Regions from separate parts of the Anaerotruncus rubiinfantis genome, predicted to be linked through region 1. Evidence: predicted binding sites of a transcription regulator. Region 1 holds the regulator's gene; each other region holds the start of a gene.
The links. Region 1 encodes Rex, which represses fermentation and respiration genes when NADH is low (regulators of the CRP and FNR family bind a similar motif). Its sites were predicted from a motif close to ATTGTTAANNNNTTAACAAT; they were not measured.
Positions count from the first base shown of each region.

Region 2: a site for Rex is predicted at 1,483-1,502, ahead of BN4275_RS06035 (phosphoenolpyruvate carboxykinase (GTP)). Genes of this name have one in related genera too.
Region 3: a site for Rex is predicted at 2,171-2,190, ahead of BN4275_RS05595 (glycerol dehydrogenase). Genes of this name have one in related genera too.
Region 4: a site for Rex is predicted at 1,712-1,731, ahead of BN4275_RS08685 (phosphoglycerate kinase). Genes of this name have one in related genera too.

Region 1 covers NZ_FKLA01000008.1:229,269-233,433, reverse strand. Annotated here, with positions in the region: gene BN4275_RS03440 (isocitrate/isopropylmalate family dehydrogenase) at 1-1,158, shown strand, start outside; gene BN4275_RS03435 (redox-sensing transcriptional repressor Rex) at 1,206-1,856, shown strand; gene BN4275_RS03430 (hypothetical protein) at 1,902-2,600, opposite strand; gene rsmA (16S rRNA (adenine(1518)-N(6)/adenine(1519)-N(6))-dimethyltransferase RsmA) at 2,597-3,460, opposite strand; gene BN4275_RS03420 (deoxycytidylate deaminase) at 3,592-4,083, shown strand; gene BN4275_RS03415 (FAD-binding protein) at 4,112-4,165, shown strand, end outside.
Region 2 covers NZ_FKLA01000009.1:137,147-141,311, reverse strand. Annotated here, with positions in the region: gene BN4275_RS06045 (hypothetical protein) at 1-375, shown strand, start outside; gene tsaD (tRNA (adenosine(37)-N6)-threonylcarbamoyltransferase complex transferase subunit TsaD) at 398-1,447, shown strand; gene BN4275_RS06035 (phosphoenolpyruvate carboxykinase (GTP)) at 1,665-3,434, shown strand; gene BN4275_RS17805 (hypothetical protein) at 3,443-3,571, shown strand; gene BN4275_RS06030 (hypothetical protein) at 3,955-4,140, opposite strand.
Region 3 covers NZ_FKLA01000009.1:60,302-64,466, reverse strand. Annotated here, with positions in the region: gene tnpA (IS200/IS605 family transposase) at 12-470, shown strand; gene BN4275_RS05600 (GNAT family N-acetyltransferase) at 577-1,020, opposite strand; gene BN4275_RS05595 (glycerol dehydrogenase) at 1,047-2,129, opposite strand; gene BN4275_RS17535 (hypothetical protein) at 2,335-2,553, shown strand; gene BN4275_RS05585 (Tex family protein) at 2,569-4,165, shown strand, end outside.
Region 4 covers NZ_FKLA01000009.1:673,327-677,491, reverse strand. Annotated here, with positions in the region: gene BN4275_RS08695 (tRNA (cytidine(34)-2'-O)-methyltransferase) at 107-601, shown strand; gene BN4275_RS08690 (DegV family protein) at 612-1,544, shown strand; gene BN4275_RS08685 (phosphoglycerate kinase) at 1,787-2,977, shown strand; gene tpiA (triose-phosphate isomerase) at 3,050-3,817, shown strand; gene gpmI (2,3-bisphosphoglycerate-independent phosphoglycerate mutase) at 3,847-4,165, shown strand, end outside.

The sequences.
Region 1 (4,165 bases):
GATCAGAAAGTACAAGCGGCTGTCGAACATTTTGCCGCGCTGGTAGAGGCCCAGCTTGCGCGCAATGAGCGCATTAAAGCAACTAAGGACTTCGTGGATTACGAACATCTCGATAAGATCGTCATCGGTGTCTGCGGCGGCGACGGCATCGGCCCCATTATCACCAATGAAGCCGCCCGCGTATTAAAGCACCTGCTGGCGGATGAAGTGGCCGCCGGCCGTGTGGAATTTAAGCAGATCGACGGCCTCACCATCGAAAACCGCGCCGCCGTCGGCAAAGCTATCCCGGACGACGTGCTCGCGGAACTCAAAAAATGCCACGTCATCCTCAAAGGCCCCACCACCACCCCGCGAGCGGGCGATCCCTGGCCAAATATCGAATCGGCCAACGTTGCGATGCGCAAGGAGCTTGACCTGTTCGCGAACGTCCGCCCGGTCAAAGTCCCGAGCGAAGGCATCGACTGGACCTTCTTCCGTGAGAATACCGAAGGCGCATACACGCTCGGCTCCTGCGGCGTGAATGTCGACGACGAGGTCGCGTTCGACTTTGTCGTCACCACCACCGAAGGCACCGAACGCATCGCGCGGCTCGCTTTCGACTATGCCAAGAAAAACCACAAAGACCGCGTTTCAATCGTCACCAAGGCCAACATCGTCAAGACGACCGACGGCAAGTTCCTCAAACTCTGCCAGAACATCGCCAAGGAGTATCCGGACATCTCCACCGACGACTGGTATATTGACATCATGACCGCAAAACTGATTGACCAGAAGCGCCGCCGTGATTTCAAGGTATTTGTACTTCCGAACCTCTACGGCGACATCATCACCGATGAAGCCGCCGAGTTCCAGGGCGGCGTCGGTACCGCGGGCAGCGCCAACATCGGCAAACGCTACGCGATGTTTGAGGCGATCCACGGCTCCGCGCCGCGTATGATCAAGGAAGGCCGCGGCAAATATGCCGATCCCTGCTCGATGCTGCGCGCAGCGGTGCTGCTGCTGAGCCACATCGGCTTCCAGGCGCAGGCGGATAAGCTCGACCGTGCGCTGGACGTCTGCATGTACGAGGAGAAAAAGCTCACCATCACCGGCCGCGACACCGGCTGCACCTGCGAGGAATTCGGCAATTATGTCATGGATACCGTAGCGAGCCTCTGATCCGCCCGGCACACAAGGAAATCTACACAGGAAGGGTGTTTGTGTCTATGCCAAAGCATGAGGGCGTTTCACTGTCGGTTATCCGGCGTCTGCCGCGCTACTATCGCTTTTTGGGCGACCTTCTGAAAAAGGATGTCACCCGTATCTCTTCGCGGGAGCTTGCACAGCTCATGCAGCTCACCGCCTCCCAGATCCGACAGGATCTCAACTGCTTCGGCGGATTCGGCCAGCAGGGTTACGGTTACAACGTCGCCGCGCTTTATAAGGAAATCGGGAACATCCTCGGCCTCAATAAACAGGCCGACATCATCCTGATCGGCGCGGGAAATCTCGGCCGCACGCTTGCAAAGCATATGAACTTCGACACCAGCGGTTTTAAGCTCGTGGGGATTTTCGACAACTCCCCCACGGTCATCGGGCAGAAGATCCGGGAACATACCGTGCGGGACACCACCGAACTCGAAGACTTCTGCCGGGAAAATCATCCCCGCGCCGCGATCCTCTGCATCCCGCGCGAGGTGGCTTATGAAACGGCCGAGCGGCTCAAAAACCTCGGCATCAACTGCTTCTGGAACTTCTCCCACTACGATCTGCTGCTTAATTTCGAGAACGTCGTGGTCGAAAACGTGCATCTTGGGGACAGCCTTATGACCCTTTGCTACCGGATGAACCAGTTTTATGCTGACGAGAAATCCTGATTTCAAACCAAAACGGCCCCGCTTCTGAGAAGCGGGGCCGTTTCTCTATTCCTTTTTGTCCTCCGGCAATTGTTTTTCGTCCCAGAAATATTTTGCCACAACGAATCCAACCAACAGGATGAGGATGCAAAAAATATCTGTCATGAAAAGCTCGGCTGTCCCAATCCCGGTGCCCGGCCCGTCCGCCATCCCTGACGCGTACAGTTCGGGAGCGAGGTCGTTCCCATCCGCGTCAAGAAGCCGTAGGCCGCGCCAGAGTCCCTCCGTTTTCGGGTGCTCATAAATATCGACGAAATCCCGTTCGGCAATCTCTCCGGAAAACACCACCTGCGGCGGTTCCTCGTCCACCGTAATGACCTCGTAGGCCACCGCGCGCGGGTCGGCGTTCACGCCGCAGACCGCGACCTTCCGTTTGCCCGAAGCGGTGAAGGGATAGACCTCCACGCCGATCGAATTGCCGTAGCCGGCGCTGACCGGCCGGTAAAGGGTGTTCATCCCCCGGTCGAAAAGCGCGTAGCCCATCATCGGGCCGCCGCCCGGGTCCTTGAAGAGCACGAACAGCCGGTTGCCAGCCTCCTCGGTCCCGGCTATCTCCACCGGCATGCCGGTATATTCCGTGAGCGCCTCGGTCAGCGATTCCGGTTTCGCCGTATAGTGGTAAACCATTGTGTAATACGCCCCGGTCGCGATGAGGGTAACAGCCGCGATCACAATGGACAGGATCCTGCGTTTTGTCAGTTTCATCGTTTCATCTCCTTTGCGGCGCGGGAAAGCGCCGCGAACTGTTCCATCGTGAGCTGCTCGGCGCGTGCCGTGCCCGGCACCCCCGCCGTTTCGAGCAGCGCGGCGGCGTCCGGCTTCGCAAGCGAAAGCCCGCTTGCCAGACAGTTCAGGATCGTTTTACGGCGTTGGGAAAAAGCCGCCTTCACCACCGCGAAGAAAGCCTTTTCATCCCCCACGTCGTATTGCGGCCGCTCCCGGATATCCAGCCGGATGACCGTACTGTCCACGTCGGGCGACGGCATAAACGACCCGCGTGACACCTGAAAGAGCACCTTCGGGACGCTGTAGTACCGCACAGCGATTGTGACCGCGCCAACCTCGCGGGTGGCGGGTTCGGCGCAGAGCCGCTGCGCGGCCTCCTTCTGCACCATCACGGTGATCGATTTGACCGGCAGGCGCTGCTCGAGCAGGCTCATAATGATCGGCGAGGTGATGTAGTACGGCAGATTCGCGCAGACAACCACCTCCATGCCGGAAAACTTTTCCGCGATGAGCGCGTGCAGGTCGACCCGCATCACATCCGCATTCACGATCTCGACGTTTTGGTAGCCCGCGAGCGTTTCCGCGAGCACCGGCAGCAGCCGGGCATCAATTTCGATACAGACGACTTTGTCCGCGCGTTTGGCAAGCTCGGCGGTCAGCACACCGACGCCCGCTCCGATTTCAATAACTCCGACGCCTGCTTTCGCGCCGCCAAGCTCGGCCATGCGCGGGCAGACGGTCGGGTTGACAAGGAAATTCTGCCCGAGCGCTTTACTGAATGTAAAACCGTGGCGCGACAATACGTCTCGTATCACGCCAATATTGGAAAGGTTGTCCATAAAATCCTCCAGGAACTGGATTTGGTTTTGCAGGAAATAAAAAAGGAGCTTGCACAGGCCGCCGCGGTATAGTAGAATAAAATCAATGACCAGCTCCATACCTTTCATCATTATAAAGGAAGTGAAGATAGATGGCAAGACGCGATAAAATAAACTATTATTTGGATATTGCCGAGACGGTCGCCTCGCGCGGCACCTGCCTGCGGCGCAACTTCGGCGCGATCATCGTGAAAAACGACCAGATCGTTTCGACCGGCTATGTCGGCGCGCCGCGCGGGCGGGAAAACTGTTCCGATTTGGGCTACTGCACCCGCTCCAAGCTCAACGTCCCGCGCGGCGAGCGATATGAACTCTGCCGCTCGGTACACGCCGAAATGAACGCGATCATCCACGCCTCCCGCGAGCAGATGCTCGGCGCTACGCTTTACCTGGTCGGCAAGGAATATGACACCGGTGAATATGTCCGCAATGCCTGTCCCTGCTCAATGTGCACCCGCCTCATCATCAACGCTGGCATCTCCACCGTGATCATCCGCGACGACAAGGAGGAATTCCGCGTCATCAACGTGGCGGACGAGTGGGTCGTGCATGACGAATCCCTCAAGGGGCTTTCCAACTATTGAAAAAATACATCATCGGGAGCAGATGCATATGTATGATCTGGCCATCGTAGGGCTCGGCCCTGCGGGCTCCACACTGGCGCGC
Region 2 (4,165 bases), on a different contig from region 1:
TGCGGGATCGACGAAGTCATCGTATACGACGGCGGCTTCGCGAACGGGACGATCAAAATCGGGGACATCGGGGGATACTATCCTGAGGGCGAGGCACTGTTCAGCGCGTGGAATGTATTTTCAGCGGAAGGCAATCCGATAACCGGCGAAACCTGGGAGGCATTCGAATCAGCAGAAAATGAGATTGGCGCCTACTGCTGTGGCGACCGCTTTACACGGTATATCACGCCCGGCCTGGGCGGGAATGTCCTGGAATATATGATGGATTTGGGCGAAGGGCATTTCACTTATCTGTATTTTTACGTCTCCGCTTCGGCAACAGCGGACGACCTCAAGCTTTATGATATGATCGCACAAAGCGTGAAACCCGCCTGATGGCGGCGAAAGGAAAATGGCTATGAAAATCCTTGCAATTGAAAGCTCCTGCGACGAGACTGCCGCCGCAGTGGTGGAGGACGGGCGGAAAGTTCTTTCCTCGGTGATCAATTCTCAAGTCGCGGAGCACCGAAAATACGGCGGCGTGGTGCCGGAGATTGCCTCCCGCCGCCATACCGAAAACATCGTGCCTGTTGTGCAGGGCGCGCTAGACGAGGCCGGGCTGACGCTTGCCGGGATCGATGCGGTCGCTGTGACCGCCGCGCCAGGGCTGATCGGCGCACTGCTGGTTGGTGTAAACTACGCCAAGGGGCTTGCGCTCGCGGCGGGAAAACCGCTCATCCCGGTTCACCATATCCGTGGGCACATCGCCGCCAATTATCTCGCGCATCCGGATCTTGAGCCGCCGTTTCTCTGCCTCGTTGTTTCGGGCGGGCACAGCCACATCGTTGAAGTGAAGGACTACACCGACTTTCGGATCATTGGCCGCACCCGCGACGACGCGGCCGGGGAGGCGTTCGACAAATCTGCCCGCGCTATGGGGTTCCCATATCCGGGCGGAATCTATATCGACGAGGCGTCAAAGCGCGGCGATGACAGAAAGTATAAGCTTCCGAAGCCGCGCGTCGAGGATTCGCCTTATGATTTCAGTTTTTCCGGTCTCAAAACGGCGGTGCTGAACCTTTTGCATAATGCCGCCCAGAAAGGGGAAAATGTGGATACAGATTCGCTGGCGGCAAGTTTCCAGCGCACCATCTGCGAGATCCTGGTGGGCCATCTGGAACTGGCCGCGCGGGAATACGGCTACAAAACGATTGTGGCGGCGGGCGGCGTCTCCGCCAACAGCGGGCTGCGTTCCCGCCTGGAGGAGATGTGCCGGCGCCACGGGTACAGGCTCTGCGTCCCGCCGCTGTCCCTTTGCGGGGACAACGCCGCGATGATCGGCGCGCAGGCCTATTATGAGCAGCTTTGCAGCCCGCCGGCGGGGCTTGATTTAAACGCTTGCGCCTCGTGGAATATCGACCTGCCTTTCCAAAATCCGTATGATTCTAAGCATTCTGTCTCAAAATGATTGGTTTTGCAGGAAGAAAAATGATGAATTGCATGATTGTCTGAAAATTCACAAAATTCTAACGAATTCACGTTGCTTTTTTGCAGTTGATCCATTATAATGCTAAGTGTGAAAAGTTCGAGTTTCATGCGGGATGCAACCCCATGAACCGTTGACTTTCAGCCCCATATGTATCATTGTGTTATTAAAAATTCAATACAGCGAGAGGAGTAAAATCATGACGAACAACAAAAATGTCCTCAATTGGATTGAGGAGATGAAAGCGCTTGTCAAACCGGATAAGGTTGTCTGGATTGATGGAAGCGAGGCACAGCTCAACGAACTGCGCGAGCAGGCTTTCTCCACCGGAGAGCTCGAGCCGCTCAACCCTGAGAAGCTTCCGGGATGCGTCCTGCACCGCACTGCGGTCAACGATGTCGCCCGTGTGGAGGGCAGAACCTTTATCTGCTCCAGAACGAAGGAAGAAGCGGGCCCGACCAACAACTGGGAAGACCCGAAAGTCATGTACCCGAAACTGCGCGCCCTGTTTGACGGCGCCATGAAGGGCCGCACCATGTATGTCATCCCGTACTGCATGGGCCCGATCGGTTCCAAATTCTCCAAAGTCGGCGTCGAGCTGACCGACTCGATCTACGTTGTACTGAATATGGATATCATGACCCGCATGGGCCAGAAGGCGTTCGACCACCTGGGCGACACCTCCAACGATTTCGTCCGCGGCCTGCACTCCAAGGCCAAGATGGAAGAAGAGAACCGTTACATTGTCCAGTTCCCCGAGGACAACGCCATCTGGTCGGTCAACTCCGGTTACGGCGGCAACGTTCTGCTCGGCAAAAAATGCTTCGCGCTGCGCATCGCTTCCTACCAGGCGAAACAGGAAGGCTGGATGGCGGAGCACATGCTCATCCTCGGCCTGCAGAACCCGAAAGGCGAAATCAAATATATCTGCGCCGCGTTCCCGTCCGCCTGCGGCAAAACCAACCTGGCCATGCTCATCCCGCCGAAGGAGCTGCTTGACAAGGGTTACAAGGTTTGGACGGTCGGCGACGACATCGCCTGGCTGCGTATCGGCGAAGACGGCAGACTCTGGGCAATCAACCCGGAAAACGGCTTCTTTGGCGTTGCCCCTGGCACCAACATGAAGTCCAACCCGAACGCGCTGGAAACCACCCGCCGCAACACCATCTTCACCAACGTGGTCCACAACCTGGACGACAACACTGTTTGGTGGGAGGGCCTCGATAAGAACCCGCCGAAGAATGCGGTCAACTGGAAAGGCGAGAAATGGGATTGCACCGATGGCAGCAAAGGCGCGCATCCGAACTCCCGCTTCACCGCTCCGGCCATCAACTGCCCCTGCATCTCCTCCGAATTTGCAAATCCGAACGGCGTGCCCGTCTCCGCGATCATCTTCGGCGGCCGCCGCGCCAAAACCGCTCCGCTGGTTTATCAGTCCCGTGACTGGCAGCATGGCGTGTTCGTAGGTTCCACCATGGCTTCCGAGACCACCGCGGCCGCTTCGGGTGCTGTCGGCGTTGTCCGCCGCGACCCGATGGCGATGCTCCCGTTCTGCGGATACAACATGGGCGACTACTGGCAGCACTGGCTCGAAATGGGCAAGAAGCTCGGTGACAAAGCGCCTAAGATCTTTAACGTCAACTGGTTCCGCACCGATGACGAAGGCCACTTCATCTGGCCGGGATTCGGCGACAACCTGCGCGTCCTCAACTGGATCATCGACCGCGTCGAAGGCAAAGCCGAAGCTGTTGAAACCCCGATCGGTTACGAGCCGAAACCGGAAGATATCGACATCACCGGTCTTGACGGCATCACCACCGATACTGTCGCCGGCCTGCTGACTGTCGATAAGGACCTGTGGAAAGAGGAAGTCAAGGGCATCAAGGAGTTCTATGCCAAATTTGGCGACAAACTCCCCAAAGAGCTCGAGACCGAGCTCGAAAAGCTCGAAGCCAACCTCGCGAAATAAGGCTTATGATGAGGGAATACCGTCAGATCAACCCGTGGCGCGGCGTCACGGCGGTGGCACTGGTTGCAGCAGCCACCATCGTGGCTGTGCTGTACGGTATCATGGCTGTTTTGGTCCTCAACCGGGACCGCCACTGAACAAAAAAGTGAAAGCGCATGGAATCGTCAGGTTCCATGCGCTTTCTTTATTGTCTCCCTGCAAAAATGAGGAATTCGCTTGTTTTTTGCGCCCTCCGGGCGCCCGGGGATTGCGCCTTCCAGGCGCTCCGGAGGAGTCGCCTCCGGCGGCCCTATTTCTTGCTCGTGCAAGAAATAGGGGAAAGAACACGCCAAGGGGAAACCCCTTGGAACCCCACCGCCGCTGGTTGCTTCGCAAAGGCGGCGGTCGCGTCCTTGGACTTCGAGACCTGCGACGCCGTCACTCCCAACTGCCGGTCAGCTCAAGACTGATGGCAACGCTTCGCGCTCCCATGTTACGGGCTTGCTGCAAAATCCGCGCCGGATTCGTTCAATGGGTATTGTCAATCAATCGTTCTCAGAAATTCCCGCAGCTTCTCCATCCGCTTTTCAAGCTGCACAAAATAACGCCGGGTGACAACGCTTGCTGCATCATCCTTGAGCTGGCATGCGGACAAATTCATCTTGCCCGCATAGGTGTAAACTTGCCGCGAAAGTTCCCGCAGCCGTAAATGTTCTTTTGAAGTCATGGCTTATCTCCAAATATGTTATAAT
Region 3 (4,165 bases), on a different contig from region 1:
GGACATTCGAAATGAATGACAGTAAAAGTTTAGCACATACAAGATGGAATTGCAAATATCATATCGTGTTTGCGCCAAAGTACAGGAGGAAAGAATTCTATGGGGAAAAGAGGGCAGAAATTGGGAAGATATTAAGAGAGTTATGTGAGTGGAAAGGCGTAAATATCGTAGAAGCAGAAGTATGTGAGGATCATATCCATATGCTTGTAGAAATACCGCCAAAGATGAGCGTATCAAGTTTTATGGGATTTCTGAAAGGAAAAAGCAGCTTGATCATTCATGAACGACACGCAAATTTGAAATACAAGCATGGGAATAGATCTTTTTGGTGCCGCGGGTACTATGTAGACACAGCGGGGAAAAACGCCAAAAAGATCGCAGAATACATAAAAAACCAATTGGAAGAAGATAAACTACAGGATCAATTAACGTTTAGAGAATACGAGGACCCTTTTAAGGGGAATAAGTAACAAGCTTTTGCAAATGTCAGACCGCATATGCCATTGCAATGGCTGCCAGTAACAGCGGGTTATACCCGCATAAGAAAAACCGCCGGCTATGCCGGCGGATTCTTATTCAGCCTTTTGTCTCCCGCAGCGGGAGACAGAATTTAAAATGCCGGTTGGTCATCCCCTGACGAAGATAGAATGTGTGGCTCATGACGCGAGATCTGTTGCAGCAGACCTCCAGCTGCAGGCAGCCTTCCCGCACAGCGGCCTCTTTTGCGGCGGCAAACAGAAGTTTGCCGATGCCCTGTCCACGCAGCTGCCCGCACACCACCAGCTCCTGGATTTCCGCGACTTTGGCGGCATGGTGCAGAAGCTGCTGGATATGCAGGCTTATAAAGCCGAGCACCCTGCCGCCCTCCTGGGCGACGAAATAATGAACCTGCGGGTTTTCAAGGTTCTGCCGGTAACACGCCGAAAAGCCTTTCCGGCTGACTGGGGTGCCCTCCAGTTCGCAGATCAGAAGATAGATCTCTTCGAGCTGACTGGACGCTGCCGGTAAAATTTCAACCATTCCGCTCCCTCCCGGTGGAAAACCGTTTATTCCGCTTTGAAGTACCGGCCGATGGCGTCCGCGCCGAGGATGGCGGCATAGACCTTTTCGGGTGTGACTTCCAGCGGCATGTTGTAGATCGATTCCCCTTCGGCGCAGGCCGCGTTTGCAACCGCCATCAGGTCGGCCGCGACCGGATCGGAGACGCCGATATCGGCAAGGGTGGTCGGCAGACCGACGTCCATGCAGAATCCGATGACCTCCTCCAGCTCCTCGGACGGCGCATTTTCAAGCACGAGCTGTACCAGTGTGCCGAACGCAACTTTTTCGCCGTGATAGTAGCTGTGGCACTGGGGCAGGACGGTGAACCCGTTGTGGATGGCATGTGCGCCCGCCAGGCCGCCGCTCTCGAAACCGATTCCGCTCAGATAGGTGTTTGCTTCGATCACATCTTCGACCGCTTTGGTGCAGACCTTCTGCTCCACCGCGAGCTTGGCCTGCAAGCCCTCTTCGATCAGCGTTTCATAGCAGAGCCGCGCCAATGCAATCGCTGCCTTGGTGACCTTGCCGCCCGCGCAGGTGGAACCATTTGAGGCTCTGGTGGCGCGCGCCTCAAAATAGGTGGCGAGCGCGTCGCCCATGCCGCTCACCAAAAGGCGTGCCGGCGCGGCGCTCACGATGTCGGTGTCAATGAGCACGAGGTTCGGGTTCTGCGGCAGGAAGAGGTACTGGTCAAAAACGCCCTCATCGGTGTAGAGGACCGAAAGCGCGCTGCATGGCGCGTCGGTGGAGGCAATGGTCGGGACGATCGCAACCGGTTTTTTGGTGTAGTAGCCGACTGCCTTGGCGGTGTCGAGAATTTTGCCGCCGCCCACGCCGACGATCACGTCGCAGTCCCCCATCAGGCCGATGAGGCGGTCGACTTCGTTTTTGCTGCATTCGCCGCGAAAGCTTTCAAAGGTGACTTTGCCGCCGAAACCCGCTTCAATCGGGGCCTTCACGCGCTTCATGCCGGATTCGCTGACAAGGATAAACGGATTTTTCCCAAGCGCGTCGACATAGGTTTTGAGATTTTTGAGTTCGCCCTTTCCCTGGACATACTTTCCGGGCGAAATGATGATATTGGCCATTTGGAACGCTCCTTTATTTTTTAATTGGTAGGACATCTTTGATTGACAATAGTTTAACATAGATGCGCCGCCAATTGCAATGGAGAAGCCAACAAACTGTACGGGGAAATTCCGCCGATTTTGTGAAATTTGAGCTGTTTGAAAGAACAGGCCGAAAATGATATACTATATATCTATCGTATCATTGGAAAGAGGGAAAAACAACATGCAATTTTTAAAAAGGCTGCTCCCTGCCGGGCTGCTTTTGGCGCTTGCCGGCTGCGGGGAGGCGAGCTCGGTCGGCGTCATCGGCGGCGCGGACGGCCCGACGGCCGTTTTTGTGACCACAGCCACCAAAACGAATCCAGCCGTTTGGCCGACAGTGGCGCTTGTTGTGATTGCCGCTGTGATCGGCGTAATTGTCTGGCTGAAACATCGAAAGTAAGGAGAAATACCGTTTATGGACTTTGCCGCGATCCTTTCAAAGGAATTCAACATTGCAAAAAACCTGGTGGAAAACATCATCGCGCTCATCGACGAGGGCAATACCATCCCGTTCATTGCGCGTTACCGAAAGGAAAAAACCGGTTCCTGTGACGATCAGGTGCTGCGGGAACTTTCCGACCGGCTCGAATATCTGCGCGGGCTTGAAAAACGAAAACAGGAGATCACCGATTCGATCACGGAACAAGGCAAGATGACCGAGGACCTTGCCGCCGATATTGCCGCGGCCGAGACGCTCGCCCGCCTGGAGGACATCTACCGCCCCTATAAGCAGAAGCGGCGCACCCGCGCGACGATTGCGAAGGAACGCGGGCTGGAACCACTGGCGGAACTGATCCTCGCACAGGACAAAACCTCCGGTACGGCGCAAGCGCTGGCCGCGCCGTTCGTCGATCCGGAGAAGGAGATCCCGACGGCGGAGGACGCCATCGCGGGAGCCTGCGACATCATTGCGGAACAGGTGTCAGACAGCGCGGAGGGCCGCCAGCGGCTGCGTCTTTATTATCAGAAGAATGCCGTCCTGCGCAGCGTGGCCGCCGATCCGGACAAGGAGAGCGTCTACAGCACCTATTATGACTACGCGGAACCGGTTGCCAAGGTCCCAAGCCATCGGGTTTTGGCGCTCAACCGCGGAGAGAAGGAGGAATTCCTCAAGGTCGCCGTTGAGGTGGACGGAGGATATGCCGCCGGGCTGCTTGGCGGGTTGTTTGTCAAAAAGGGCAGCATCACCACGGGCCTGGTGCAGGAAGCGGTCGCGGACGCTTATAAACGACTGATCCATCCTTCGCTTGAACGAGAGGTGCGTTCCGATCTCACCGAAATGGCGAACGAACAGGCGATCAAAAACTTCGGCGTGAACCTGAAGGCGCTGCTCATGCAGCCGCCGGTCAAGGGAAAGACAGTGCTCGCGATCGACCCGGCCTACCGGACCGGCTGTAAGATCGCGGTGGTTGACCAGACCGGCAAGGTGCTCGACACGACGGTGGTCTATCCGACCCCGCCGCAGAACAAAACCGTTGAAGCCAAACGCGTCCTTGGCGCGCTGATCAAAAAGCACGGCGTGCAGGTGCTTTCGATCGGCAACGGCACTGCTTCCAAGGAAAGCGAGATCTTCGCGGCCGAGATGATCCATGAGCTTGACTGCGGGCTCCAGTACATGATGGTCAACGAGGCCGGCGCGTCGGTCTATTCGGCCTCGAAGCTTGCGGCGGCCGAATTCCCGGACTATGACGTTTCACTGCGCAGTGCGGTTTCGATCGCGCGGCGGCTGCAGGACCCGCTGGCAGAGCTTGTGAAGATCGACCCGAAGTCGGTCGGCGTGGGCCAGTACCAGCACGACATGCCGCCCAAACGGCTTGACGAGACGCTTGCGGGCGTGGTGGAAGACTGCGTAAACCGGGTCGGCGTGGATCTAAACACGGCGTCCGCGTCACTATTGGGATATGTTTCGGGACTTTCGGCGGCGGTCGCGAAGAACATTGTTGCCTACCGCGAGGAGAATGGGGAATTTACCTCCCGGCCACAGCTCAAAAAGGTGCCGAAGCTCGGCCCCA
Region 4 (4,165 bases), on a different contig from region 1:
AAAATGTAACAATTGCTACTTGACGAACCGTGTAAAAGGATGGTAAATTATATGGTGTGGCGGACATGTCCTGCCCGCAAAAATTCATATTGGAGATGCCGCCCGGATGCCAACTTTAAACATTGTCCTCATTGAGCCCCAAATCCCGCAGAACACAGGGAATATCTCCCGCACCTGTGCCGCGACCGGCGCACGGCTGCATCTGGTGGGGCCGATGGGCTTTGCGATCACCGATGCGAAACTAAAACGCGCGGGGCTTGATTACTGGCATCTGCTGGACATCACCACCTATGCTTCAACCTCGGAATTTTTTGAAAAGAACCAGGGTGAATTCTTTTATTTCACCACCAAAGCGCCGCATATCTACACCGAAATCGCTTATCCGGACAATGCCTATATCGTTTTCGGCCGGGAGGACGCGGGTCTGCCGGAAGATCTGCTCTATCAAAACCCACAGCGCTGCGTGCGCCTGCCGATGATTGCCGGTGCGCGCAGCCTGAACCTTTCCAATACAGTGGCGGTCGCAACTTATGAAGCGCTGCGTCAATGGGGGTTCCCGGCGCTCAAAAATCACGGACAACTCACCCAATATCAGTGGTAGGAGATCATGTATGGCAAAAAAGAAACAGCACGACCAGAAAATCCTTTTAATGACCGATTCCGCCTGTGACATCCCGGACGCGGACCTGCTCACGGGCGGGATCGTCATGCTGCCGATCCCAATTGCAATCGACGGCAAGGGCTATCTCGAACGGGTGGATTTTACCATTCCGGAATTTTATGAGCGGCTGACAGCGGCCAGGGAGCTGCCAGTCACCAGCCACATCCTGTCGGTGACCTACGCCCAAGCGTACCAGGACGCTTATGAGCAGGGCTACACGGATGTGATCAACACGACCATCACCTCAAAGGGGTCCAATATGTTCCAGGCGGCGGTCTTTGCCAAGAAGCAGTTTTATGAGGACACCCCGGAGGCTGTGGACAAAATGAACATCACGGTGCTTGATTCAGGCTCCTATTCCATCGGTTACGGCTATCCGATCGTGGAAGCTGCCAAGCTCATCAAGGCGGGCAAAACCGCCGATGAGGTCACCGTATTCCTGGATGACTGGTTCTCCTGCGTGGAGATTTATTTCGCCCCCTATTCGCTCGAATATGTCCGCCGCTCGGGACGCGTCCCTGCCGCCGCTGCCTTTGTGGGCGACGTGCTCGGCCTGCGGCCGGTCATCTCGATCATCGACGGCGTGACCGCGGTGGTGGAAAAGGTGCGCGGTGACAAAAATGTGGTGGTCCGCGTCTGCGAACAGGGACTTGCGCATGCCAGCGACAAAAAAGCCCCCACGGTGGTGGCGTACGGCAGCATTGAACAGTACGGAGAAGATCTCTGGAAGGAGATTTCCAAGCGGTTCGGGCACGCGCCAAAGGCAAAATTCCAGCTTGGCGCCGCCATCACAATCAACGCGGGTCCCAAGGCGGTCGCCATGATCGTGCGCGGGGAGAAGCGGCTGAATACCCGCGCGCGCGAACAGGATTATCTGGCCTGAAAAATAAAAATCCCCCGGTGTCTGCCGGGGGATTTTTCTCAGACCGGTATCCTATGGAAAATAATCCCCAAAGAATTGCGCAAACTAACTTTGGAAGCTGTTGAAACCATGGAAAATCGCGCAAAACGCTTGCAAAAAAAAAGCCGATGCCGTAGAATAATCCATGGATTGTTGATTAATTAACAGAGTTGTTGAAAATCGGGGAAAACCCAAAAACAGAAAATCGAGAAAGGGTGGCAAACATGACTTCCTACAACAAAAAGTCGGTGGAAGACATCGACGTATCCGGCAAAAAAGTGCTGGTCCGCTGCGACTTCAACGTCCCGCTGAAGGATGGCGTGATCACATCGGACAAACGCATTGTGGCTGCGCTTCCGACCATCAAATACCTGCTTGAAAAGAATGCGGCGGTCATCCTCTGTTCGCACCTCGGCCGTCCGAAGGGCGAAGTGAAACCGGAGTTCTCGCTTGCTCCAGTCGCCAAACGCCTCGGTGAGCTGCTGGGCAAACCGGTCGAAATGGCCAAAGACGTTGTCGGCGAGGACGCCAAGGCGAAAGCCGCGGCCTTAAAACCCGGCGAGCTGCTGATGCTTGAGAACGTCCGCTTTGAAAAGGGCGAGACCAAGAACGATCCGGCGCTTTCGAAGGCGTTTGCTTCCCTCGCGGAAATCTATGTCAACGACGCGTTCGGCTCGGCCCATCGCGCCCACGCTTCCACCGCCGGCGTCGCGGAGTACCTCCCGGCGGTCTGCGGTTACCTCATCCAGAAGGAAATCACCATCATGGGCAAAGCCCTTTCCGACCCCAAACGCCCGTTCGTCGCGATCCTGGGCGGCGCGAAGGTTTCGGATAAGATCGGCGTCATCAATAACCTGCTTGAGAAGGTCGACACCCTGATCGTCGGCGGCGGTATGGCCTACACCTTCATCAAGGCAATGGGACACTCGATCGGCAATTCGCTCTGCGAAGAGGATAAGCTCGAACTGGCCAAGGAAATGCTCGCCAAGGCGAAAGCCAAGGGCGTGAGCCTGCTTTTGCCGGTCGATAACCTCGTCGGTGACAAATTCGATCCGAACTGCCAGAGCAGGCTGGTTGACAGCGACAAGATCCCGGACGGCTGGATGGGTATGGATATCGGCCCCAAAACTGAAAAACTCTTCTGCGACGCCATCAAAGGCGCGGGCACGGTTGTGTGGAACGGACCGATGGGCGTATTTGAATTCGAGGCCTTTGCGAAAGGCACCCTCGCGGTCGCGACCGCGGTGGCGGACAGCGGCGCAATCTCGATCATCGGCGGCGGGGACAGCGCGGCGGCGGTCACCAAGCTGGGCTTCGGCGACAGGATGACCCATATCTCCACCGGCGGCGGCGCTTCGCTCGAATTCCTCGAGGGACTGGAGCTGCCCGGCATCGCGGCCCTCAACGACAAGTAATCCGAAAGGGAGCGGGCAAATCCGCTCCCTTTTTTCGCTGTTCCAATGACAAGAATAAAGGAGAATGCAGTTATGAATAAAGCGGTTCGGAAAGCAGTTATCGCAGGCAACTGGAAAATGAACAAAACCCGCCCGGAAGCACAGGCGCTCATCAATGAGCTGAAACCCCTCGTCAAGGACGCGGATTGCGGCGTGATCATCTGCGTGCCCTACACCAACCTGGAAACCGCGCTTGAAGCCACCAAAGGCACCAACATCGAAGTCGGCGCGGAAAACTGCCATTGGGCGGCGTCCGGCGCCTTCACCGGCGAGATTTCCGCCGGCATGCTCACCGAGATGGGAGTCAAATACGTCATCATCGGCCACAGCGAACGCCGCCAATATTTCGGAGAGACCGACGCGACGGTAAACCTGCGGGTGCGTGCGGCGCTCGATGCGGGCCTCGATGTAATCCTCTGTGTGGGCGAGCTGCTTGAACAGCGGGAAGCGGACATCACCGAAGAGATCGTCGGCATGCAGACCAAGGTCGCGCTCGGCGGCGTTTCGGCGGAGGAACTCAGTCGCATTATCATCGCCTACGAGCCGGTCTGGGCAATTGGCACCGGCAAGACCGCAACCGCCGAACAGGCCAACGAGGTCAATCATTATATCCGCACCGTGGTCGCTAAGCTCTACGGCGACGCTGCTGCTGAAGCCATGACCATCCAGTACGGCGGCTCGATGAACGCGAAGAACGCGGCGGAGCTGCTCGCACAGCCGGATGTGGACGGCGGGCTCATCGGCGGCGCCGCGCTCAAGGCGGCCGATTTCAACACGATCATCGAGGCGGCCTCGAAATAAAAGCCGTGCACAGGAGGATAAACGAACTTATGAAAAAACCTTTGGCACTCATCATTCTGGATGGATTTGGATATAACCAGGCGGATTACGGCAACGCGATCGCCGCCGCAAAAAAGCCCAACATCGAAAAACTTTTCGCCACCTGCCCGCATACCCTGATCGGCGCTTCCGGCATGGATGTCGGCCTGCCGGACGGGCAGATGGGAAACAGCGAGGTCGGCCACACCAATATCGGCGCCGGACGGGTGGTTTATCAGGAGCTTACACGCATCACCAAATCGATCAAGGACGGCGATTTTTTCGATAACCCGGCGCTCACCGGTGCAATGGAAAACTGCAAAAAGTATG